DNA from 2 places in the Cytobacillus oceanisediminis genome. Region 1 is predicted to be linked to the other one. Evidence: riboswitches for the same ligand, from Rfam matches in the RefSeq annotation. Region 1 holds a riboswitch; the other holds the start of a gene.

What was found. Region 1 has a riboswitch for cobalamin ahead of IRB79_RS19550 (ribonucleoside-diphosphate reductase subunit alpha). Riboswitches for the same ligand answer to the same signal wherever they lie in the genome.
Region 2: it holds a riboswitch for cobalamin, as region 1 does, so the genes downstream of both, IRB79_RS02455 (ABC transporter substrate-binding protein) here and IRB79_RS19550 (ribonucleoside-diphosphate reductase subunit alpha) in region 1, are expected to answer to the same signal.

Annotation. Positions count from the first base shown of each region.
Region 1 is NZ_CP065511.1:3,912,479-3,916,698, reverse strand. Features, by position in the region: gene IRB79_RS19555 (heavy metal translocating P-type ATPase) at 1-2,015, shown strand, start outside; gene IRB79_RS28070 (hypothetical protein) at 2,033-2,161, shown strand; cobalamin riboswitch at 2,292-2,485, shown strand; gene IRB79_RS19550 (ribonucleoside-diphosphate reductase subunit alpha) at 2,619-4,220, shown strand, end outside.
Region 2 is NZ_CP065511.1:469,309-473,528, reverse strand. Features, by position in the region: gene IRB79_RS02460 (FecCD family ABC transporter permease) at 74-1,126, opposite strand; gene IRB79_RS02455 (ABC transporter substrate-binding protein) at 1,092-2,066, opposite strand; cobalamin riboswitch at 2,234-2,439, opposite strand; gene IRB79_RS02450 (hypothetical protein) at 2,520-3,296, opposite strand; gene IRB79_RS02445 (FtsW/RodA/SpoVE family cell cycle protein) at 3,664-4,220, shown strand, end outside.

The sequences.
Region 1 (4,220 bases):
AAGTAAAAATGGATAAAGACGAAGATATCGAAGGATATCGGGAAAAGGAAATTGAGAAACAAAAAGGCAAGTTTATTTTCTCTTTAATTCTTTCCATTCCTTTATTCTGGTCCATGGTGGGACATTTCGAGTTTACATCATTTATTTATGTTCCCGATATGTTTATGAATCCGTGGGTGCAGCTGGCGCTTGCAGCTCCCGTGCAATTTTTCATAGGAAAGCAATTTTATGCCGGGGCATATAAGGCATTAAAAAATAAGAGCGCCAATATGGATGTGCTGGTTGCACTCGGTACTTCTGCTGCTTTTTTCTATAGCTTATACCAATCAATTTTATCAATTGGCAGCAATGCACATATGGTGGAACTCTATTACGAAACAAGTGCCATCCTTATAACATTAATAATCTTAGGCAAGCTGTTTGAAGCACGGGCTAAGGGACGTTCTTCTGAAGCGATTAAAAAGCTTATGGGTCTGCAGGCAAAAACAGCAACTGTCTTAAGGGAAGGGGAAGAAATTGAAATTCCCCTTGAAGAAGTTATTGCTGGGGATATCATATATGTAAAGCCAGGTGAAAAAATTCCGGTTGATGGTGTAATTATCGAAGGGCAGTCTGCTTTGGATGAATCCATGCTGACAGGGGAAAGTGTACCTGTTGATAAAACAGCAGGCGACACAGTTATTGGGTCTACCATTAACAAAAATGGCTTCCTGAAAATTAAAGCCACAAAAGTTGGCAAAGATACAGCACTGTCACAGATTATAAAAGTGGTTGAAGAAGCGCAAGGTTCAAAAGCACCCATACAGCGAATGGCAGACAGAATCTCTGGGATATTTGTTCCCATTGTTGTGACTATAGCTGTGGTAACATTCCTGGTGTGGTATATATGGGTAAGTCCTGGAGATTTTGCAGAAGCACTCGAAAAATTGATTGCCGTGCTGGTGATTGCATGTCCATGTGCACTAGGTCTTGCGACGCCAACCTCTATAATGGCAGGTTCCGGCCGGGCAGCGGAATATGGGGTACTTTTTAAAGGCGGAGAGCACTTGGAGCTCACACATGAAATCACTACAGTCGTTCTTGATAAAACTGGAACAGTTACACATGGCAAACCGGTTTTAACAGATGTGATTACGGAAGGCAACATTGAAGAGAGGACATTTCTCCAGCTTGTAGGGTCAGCGGAGAAACAGTCTGAGCATCCATTGGCTGAAGCGATCGTAAAGGGAATAAAGGATAAAGGGATCACGCTATTTAATCCTGAGGAATTTGAAGCTATTCCCGGGTATGGAATTAAAGCAAAAGTGGAAGGCAAAGACCTTCTAATAGGTACAAGAAGATTAATGGACAAATACGGTGTTAATGTCCAGTCAGCCAAACTTGAAATGGAAACACTTGAGGAAAATGGAAAAACGGCAATGCTTGTCGCGGTTGATGGCAAATATGCAGGTATCGTGGCAGTTGCGGATACAATAAAGGAAACTTCCAGAGATGCAATCAATCGCTTAAGGAAACTGGGGATTGAAGTCATTATGATTACGGGAGATAACAAACGTACGGCTCAGGCAATAGCTGAGGAAGTGGGCATAGACTCTGCAATTGCAGAGGTTTTACCTGAAGGCAAGGCAGAAGAAGTAAAGAAACTTCAGAACCAGGGAAAAAAAGTCGCCATGGTCGGCGATGGCATAAACGATGCACCTGCACTTGCTGTAGCTGATATTGGAATGGCGATCGGAACCGGTACAGACGTTGCGATGGAAGCAGCTGATATCACTCTAATGAGAGGGGATTTAAATAGTATTGCAGACGCCATCCTAATGAGTAAAAAAACAATAAGGAATATAAAACAAAATCTTTTCTGGGCATTTGCATACAATACACTTGGCATCCCAGTAGCTGCGTTAGGGTTCCTTGCACCTTGGCTTGCCGGCGCTGCAATGGCGTTCAGCTCCGTATCTGTCGTTTTAAACGCACTTCGATTACAAAGAGTAAAAATTAATGAAAAAAATGTTTAATTGGAGGGGCTGATATAATGAAAAAATGGGCAGGTGCAGCGATTGCTTACCTCGTTCTTGTAATGGCATTGTATGCTGCATATGATTCTTTTTGGGTTACCCCAGAGCCGGTACCTCATGATATTGAAATGGAAAATCATGAATGAGAAATAAAAGAGCAGAGGGAAATCTCCCCCTGCTCTTTTTTCGAACATTGACGATTAAAAATTTGTAATCTATTTCTCTGTATGATAGAATCGTCTACAATATATAGTATATATTTTTAAGATTAAAAACTACATATAGATCGTGATTGGTGTCCTAAGTGGACTTAATAGGGAATTCGGTGTAAAACCGAAGCTGTCCCCGCAACTGTAAGTGCAGACGAAAAAAGCATGCCACTGTACAAAACGCTTCATGGCGCTTGTATGGGAAGGGCTTTTAGTAGAGTGAAGCACAAGCCAGGAGACCTGCCAGGGCGATCGAAAGTTTCTTATCTTCGGGGATTGAGATGATGAAACGATCGCGTAATGGCCGTTTTTTCATTTCTTCCTGCTATTATACTATCGTTTGATCCGCTCATTTTCCGGGCGGATTTTTATTTTGCCTTTAGGAGGAAGTAAGATGGTCCAAACCATACAACCGATAAAAATTTTAGAAGAACTTAAGACAGAATTTCCACAGCTCGGCATTGGGCAGCTATTAAAAAGGAAAGAAGAAATGAGCCAGCTGGGAGCGGAGGCAATGTATGACCAGCTTATACTGGATTGTTTATCATTTATCAGCATTGATGAGCCTGATTGGACTTTTGCCGCTTCATGCCTGCTTCTTAAGAAGCTCTATATTGAGTCTGGAAAAAACAGAGAATGCCAGCCGGATGATTGCTACAAACATTTTTATACGTTAATTGAACGGCTGACCGCTTTGGGAATTTATGAACAGGATTTATTAGATCTGTATTCAAAGGATGAAATAAATGAGCTGGCCCATTTTATTAGGAAAGAAAATGACCGCTTATTTACATATTTGGGGTTAAAAATGCTGGCTGACCGATATCTTGCCAGGGACAAACAGAAAAATCTCTATGAGCTTCCACAGGAGCGGTTCATGATCATCAGCATGGTGCTGATGAAAATGGAGCCGAAGGGTAAGCGGCTTGAACTTATTAAAGAAGCTTACTGGGCAATGAGTGGTTTGTATATGACTGTTGCCACTCCAACACTCGCTAATGCAGGGAAAAACTGGGGACAGCTTTCAAGCTGTTTCATTGAGACCGTTGATGACAGTCTTGATTCAATATATGACAGCAATACCGATATTGCATCACTGTCTAAAAATGGCGGCGGAATCGGAGTGTATTTGGGGAAAATCCGCAGCAGAGGCAGTGATATTAAAGGATTTAAGGGTGCATCTTCAGGTGTGATTCCCTGGATGAAGCAGCTGAATAATACAGCCGTCAGTGTTGACCAGCTGGGACAAAGGCAGGGTGCTATAAGCGTCTATCTGGATGTCTGGCATAAAGATATCTTCTCGTTTCTAGATGCAAAGCTTAACAATGGAGATGAAAGACAGCGAACACATGATTTATTCACGGGTGTCTGCATTCCGGATTTGTTTATGGAAAAAGTGGAAAGCCGCGGGTATTGGTATTTATTTGATCCCCATGAAGTCCGCAAGGTAATGGGCTTTTCTCTGGAAGATTTTTATGACGAAGGAGAAGGCGAAGGTTCATTCCGCCAGAAATATAAAGAGTGCATAGATAACCCGATTCTATCAAGGGAAAAAGTGCCTGCTATCGAGATAATGAAATCCATCATGAGAAGTCAGCTTGAAACCGGGACACCATTCATGTTCTACCGGGATGAAGTTAATCGGAAAAATGCCAATACACATTGCGGGATGATTTATTGTACCAACCTGTGCACTGAGATCGTACAAAACCAAAGTGTTACAAAGAGGGTTGAAGAATATACAAGAGATGGGAGAATTATTATCGAAAAACAGCCAGGAGACTTCGTTGTCTGCAATCTTTCATCCATCAATCTTGCACGGGCCATAAGTGAAGGAGTCCTTGAAAGGCTTGTGCCAATTCAGGTGCGAATGCTTGATAATGTTATTGATATTAATAGTATTCCAGTGCCGCAGGGCCAGATTACAAACCAAAAGTACCGTGCGATTGGACTAGGGACTTTTGGATGGCACCACCTTCTTGCACTGAAAAAAATC
Region 2 (4,220 bases), 1.9 Mb from region 1:
TAATCCAAGGAAGCTTTCCCCTTGGTGCTCCCCCTTGAATGGGTGTACGCTTGCGCTGGACAGTTATCGAAGTTCAAAGTTTATTCTTTCTTTTAATTAAAATAATGGCAAACGTAGGCGCGCCGATTATCGCTGTAATCACACCGATTGGAAGCTCGGTAGGTGCAATGATCGTCCGTGAAACCAGATCGGCAATAATAAGAAAACCTGCACCCATCAGAATGGATAGCGGCAATAGGTGCCTATGATCCGGTCCCCATAACAGCCTGGTCAGATGAGGGATCACAAGCCCGACAAATCCTATCGTTCCAGACACAGCAACAGCTGCACCCGTTAAGATGGAACCCGCTATCAGGACCATCATTTTTCTCTTCTGAACGTCCACCCCTATATGCTGGGCCTTTTCTTCTCCGAAACTCATGGCATTAAGCTCCTTGCTGTTCACTAAAAGAAGGAGGGCACCTATCACAAAAAACGGAAGGATAATATTAATATACGCCCAGCCTCTCATAGATACACTGCCAAGAAGCCAGCCAATAATCTGTCTAAGCTCCTCTCCAGTCAGGGCAATCATCAGAGAAATTAGGGCGCCAAGAAAAGAACTGAAGATGATGCCTGTTAAAATAATCGTTTCCACTTTCATGGATCTTTCAATATTTCTGGCAAATAGTAAAACGGCAAAAATGGTTAAAAAGGAAAATAAGATGCTGAATAAAGGCAGTGTAAACATTCCTGCAAACGGAATGGATAATCCTAAGAACAATGTTAAAACAGCACCGAGTGAAGCCCCGGAAGAAACTCCAATTGTATATGGATCTGCCAGCGGGTTTCTTAATAAACCTTGAAAGGCGGCTCCCGCAATTGCAAGAGACGCCCCTACTAAGCCAGCCAGCAATACGCGCGGCAGGCGAATATTCATAATGATATTTGAATGCATAGCATCCGTGTTTCCCAATGAAATAAAAGGAAAAATCTCAGCGCTTAATACTCTGAAAATCGTCATGGGGTGAACAGACACTGTTCCAATTGAAATCCCCATCAGCATGGCACAAAGCAGGAAAGCTGCTGCTGTTATATAAGCTAAAAATTTATTATTTAAATACGTCCGGATATACTGCTTTTGCAAGTTCCTCGACTCCTTCAATAATACGAGGGCCAGAGCGGGTTACCATATCGGAATCAACATCGGCAACCTGCTTATTTTTCACTGCGGTTATATCCTGCCAGCCATCCCTGCTCATTACATTGCCAACAGCATCTTCAGTGTAATAGCCATGAGTTGTGATGATTACATCCGGATTCCGTTCGATAATCGCTTCCGGATCCATCTTAGGCCATCCTTCTTCTGTAATGATATTTTCTGCATTAATGGCACTTAACATTTCGTCCATAAATGTTTTTGTACCAGCCGTATAGATTTCAGGAGCAGGTGAAACTTCCACGAATACCGATTTGCGGTCTTCTTCTTTTATGCCCTGAGCTTTTGTTTTAATTTCCTCGAGCTTGCTCTTCATGTCTGAAACGAGCTGCTCTGCTTTATCTTTCTCCCCCGCTGCGGTTCCAACCATTTCAATGGATTCAAAAACCTGATCAAAGCTCTTCGCATCATTGACAACAAGGACGGTCACACCTGCATCCCTTAATTGCTGAAGGCCTGCTTCTGAATTATGTGCGCTTGAAGCGTGCGCAAGGACAAGATCCGGGTTTAAAGAGATGATTTTCTCGACATTAAATTCCATGCCGCCAATCTTTTCTTTTTCTGTAGCTTCGGGCGGGTAGTTATCAAAATCGGAGACTCCGACAACTTCTTCTCCAAGCCCCAATTCAAAGGCAATTTCGGTATTGCTTGGAATCATAGACACGATTCTTTCAGGCTTGGACTCAATGACGATTTCATTATCAAGAGCATCCTTTATCGTTACAGGAAATGCAGTCGCTTCTCCGCCGGCATTCTGCCCTTCCTCAACTTTTTTCTCTTCTTTAGGCTGTTCAGCACTCTCTCCGCAGCCTGCAAGCACTCCTGCAGCCAGAAGCATCGTTAATAAAAATGCATAAAACTTTCTCATACTCAGCAATCCTCCTAGAACTTTCGACAAAATTCGGGTGGTGCCTGTCACCACCTTTAAAATAAAAAAACATCTCCTCGAACGGCAAGGAGATGTTGGTATGGTCATTTATCAATTAGTGCAGAAAGGATGGCCGGACCAAACACCTCCCTATCCTCGTAGGTTTATGGGTGCTTAAGAATCAGGCAGGTCTCCTGGCTCATGGTCAATGCGTTCTGCTCCTTCCCATACATTCATGTACAGTGGATTTGCAGACAGCTTCCATTTACAGTGGCGGGACCGCGCTGGAATTTCACCAGCTTCCCTATTAAGTCTTCAAAAGAGCCTGCTTTTAAAACCCTTTTGGGAAGACACCTGTTCTATGCGGATATAAAATTTTCTACCTCCGATTATACACCATCCCGCAGAAAAAGTAAGAGAAATTTGCTGAATGTTGTAAAAAAGTTCAGAATTCTAACGCGAGTATATTTTCCATTCTCTTGTTTTCTTATCGAACACAACCTTCGCCTCACATGGCTCTTTCACAATGGCTTCATACTCATCATACATATCATCCATATTCGCAAAATCACCAATAATCCAAATAGGAATTTCTATCCGGACCCGATTCTGTTCGATATCCTTGATGGAAAGGACCGCTCCTTCTTTCATAAGAGACTTTAAGGAAAGCAGGACATCTCTGGTAATTGGAGGATACGTCTTTTTCTTTTTAATGCCAAGGAGCGTTTTTTCGACTTTCATCTGTCCCATTTTACCGGGGATTACTTCCCCAAGCATACGGTAAAAATCGTTCAGATCGCGATAATATGTGCGGTTAAACCAGCCATCATCATGGGCAAGGTACACATATCGATTGCTCAGATAATTGTAAAAAGGCGGTTTAAGATGTTCTTTGACATGGCCGAGATAAAGAAGTTCAGCAATTGTCTGGCCGGGAAGCTCATTTACCGCTTCCTCTTCCTCGAAGTCGATCCAGCAAAAATCGCCATAGCCGTATACATCATCCTCAACCAGCCTGCCCAGCTTGTCCCTTGAGACATAATCGAACATCGTGTGAGTATTAAAGTCCCCATGTTCAAAACGATGCTTTAACAACAGCAGATTATTAATAGAATCTGAAAGAGTTTGGGCAAACTCTGCAAACTCAATTCCATAAGTCATCACATACTGATCCTGTTCATTAAGATGGATGTAGATGAGATCACGAATAGCATGATTCCTTCTTTTCAATGACGAAACCTCCGAACCGTTACCCAAATTGGTGTTTTCAAAGAAAAGCGCTGGGCTAGACAGTTAAGAATAGCGCAAGCGCCTCCACAAATTATTAAAAAGACAGCTTCTTTTTGAAACTGCCTGTCAAAACATCCAGTATTTTATTCTCCTATTGTAGCAAAAATGAATGAAAATATCTTTGCTGATGAGAAAAAATTTTAAATAGCAGAATGCCCGGTTTTTTTGAAAATACAGGAAACTATCATGCTGATTCATTCGTCTAACTACATGCAGAGAAAAAATGAAATCTGTTTCTCCATTGTAAGGGTTATTTTTCTTTGTTAGGATAAAAATGTAAAAAGGTAAAGAAACCAGGTGTATACAGATGAACCAGAATAATAGATTCTCAGACCGATTCGATTGGACGTTATGCTTTCTTCTGCTGCTATTTTTCCTCATCAGCTGCATCGCTATTTACAGCGGACAATCCTCCAATCAATATGAAGGGAATTTTGTCATTTCACAAATTAAAAATTATATTGTTGGAGCCGTGATTGTAGCGATAGTCATGTATTTTGACAGCGAGCAAATCCGGAGGCTCACTTGGCTGCTTTATGGTTTAGGCATCCTATTGCTTGTCGGGTTATTCATTGCACCGGAAAGCATTGCACCAGAGCGCAAAGGGGCTACATTGTGGTATATCATTCCTGGACTTGGTTCTGTGCAGCCTTCAGAGTTTGTTAAGGTATTCCTTATCATTGCCCTCAGCAAAATAATCGCTGACCACCATCTGAAATATCAGGCTAAGACCGCAGGCACGGACTTTTTCCTTCTAATCAAATTAGGGGCAGCCACATTGCCTCCATTAGGATTGATTATTATTGAAGACCTGGGTACCGCCCTTGTCCTCATCGCCATATTAACAGGAATCATCCTGGTTTC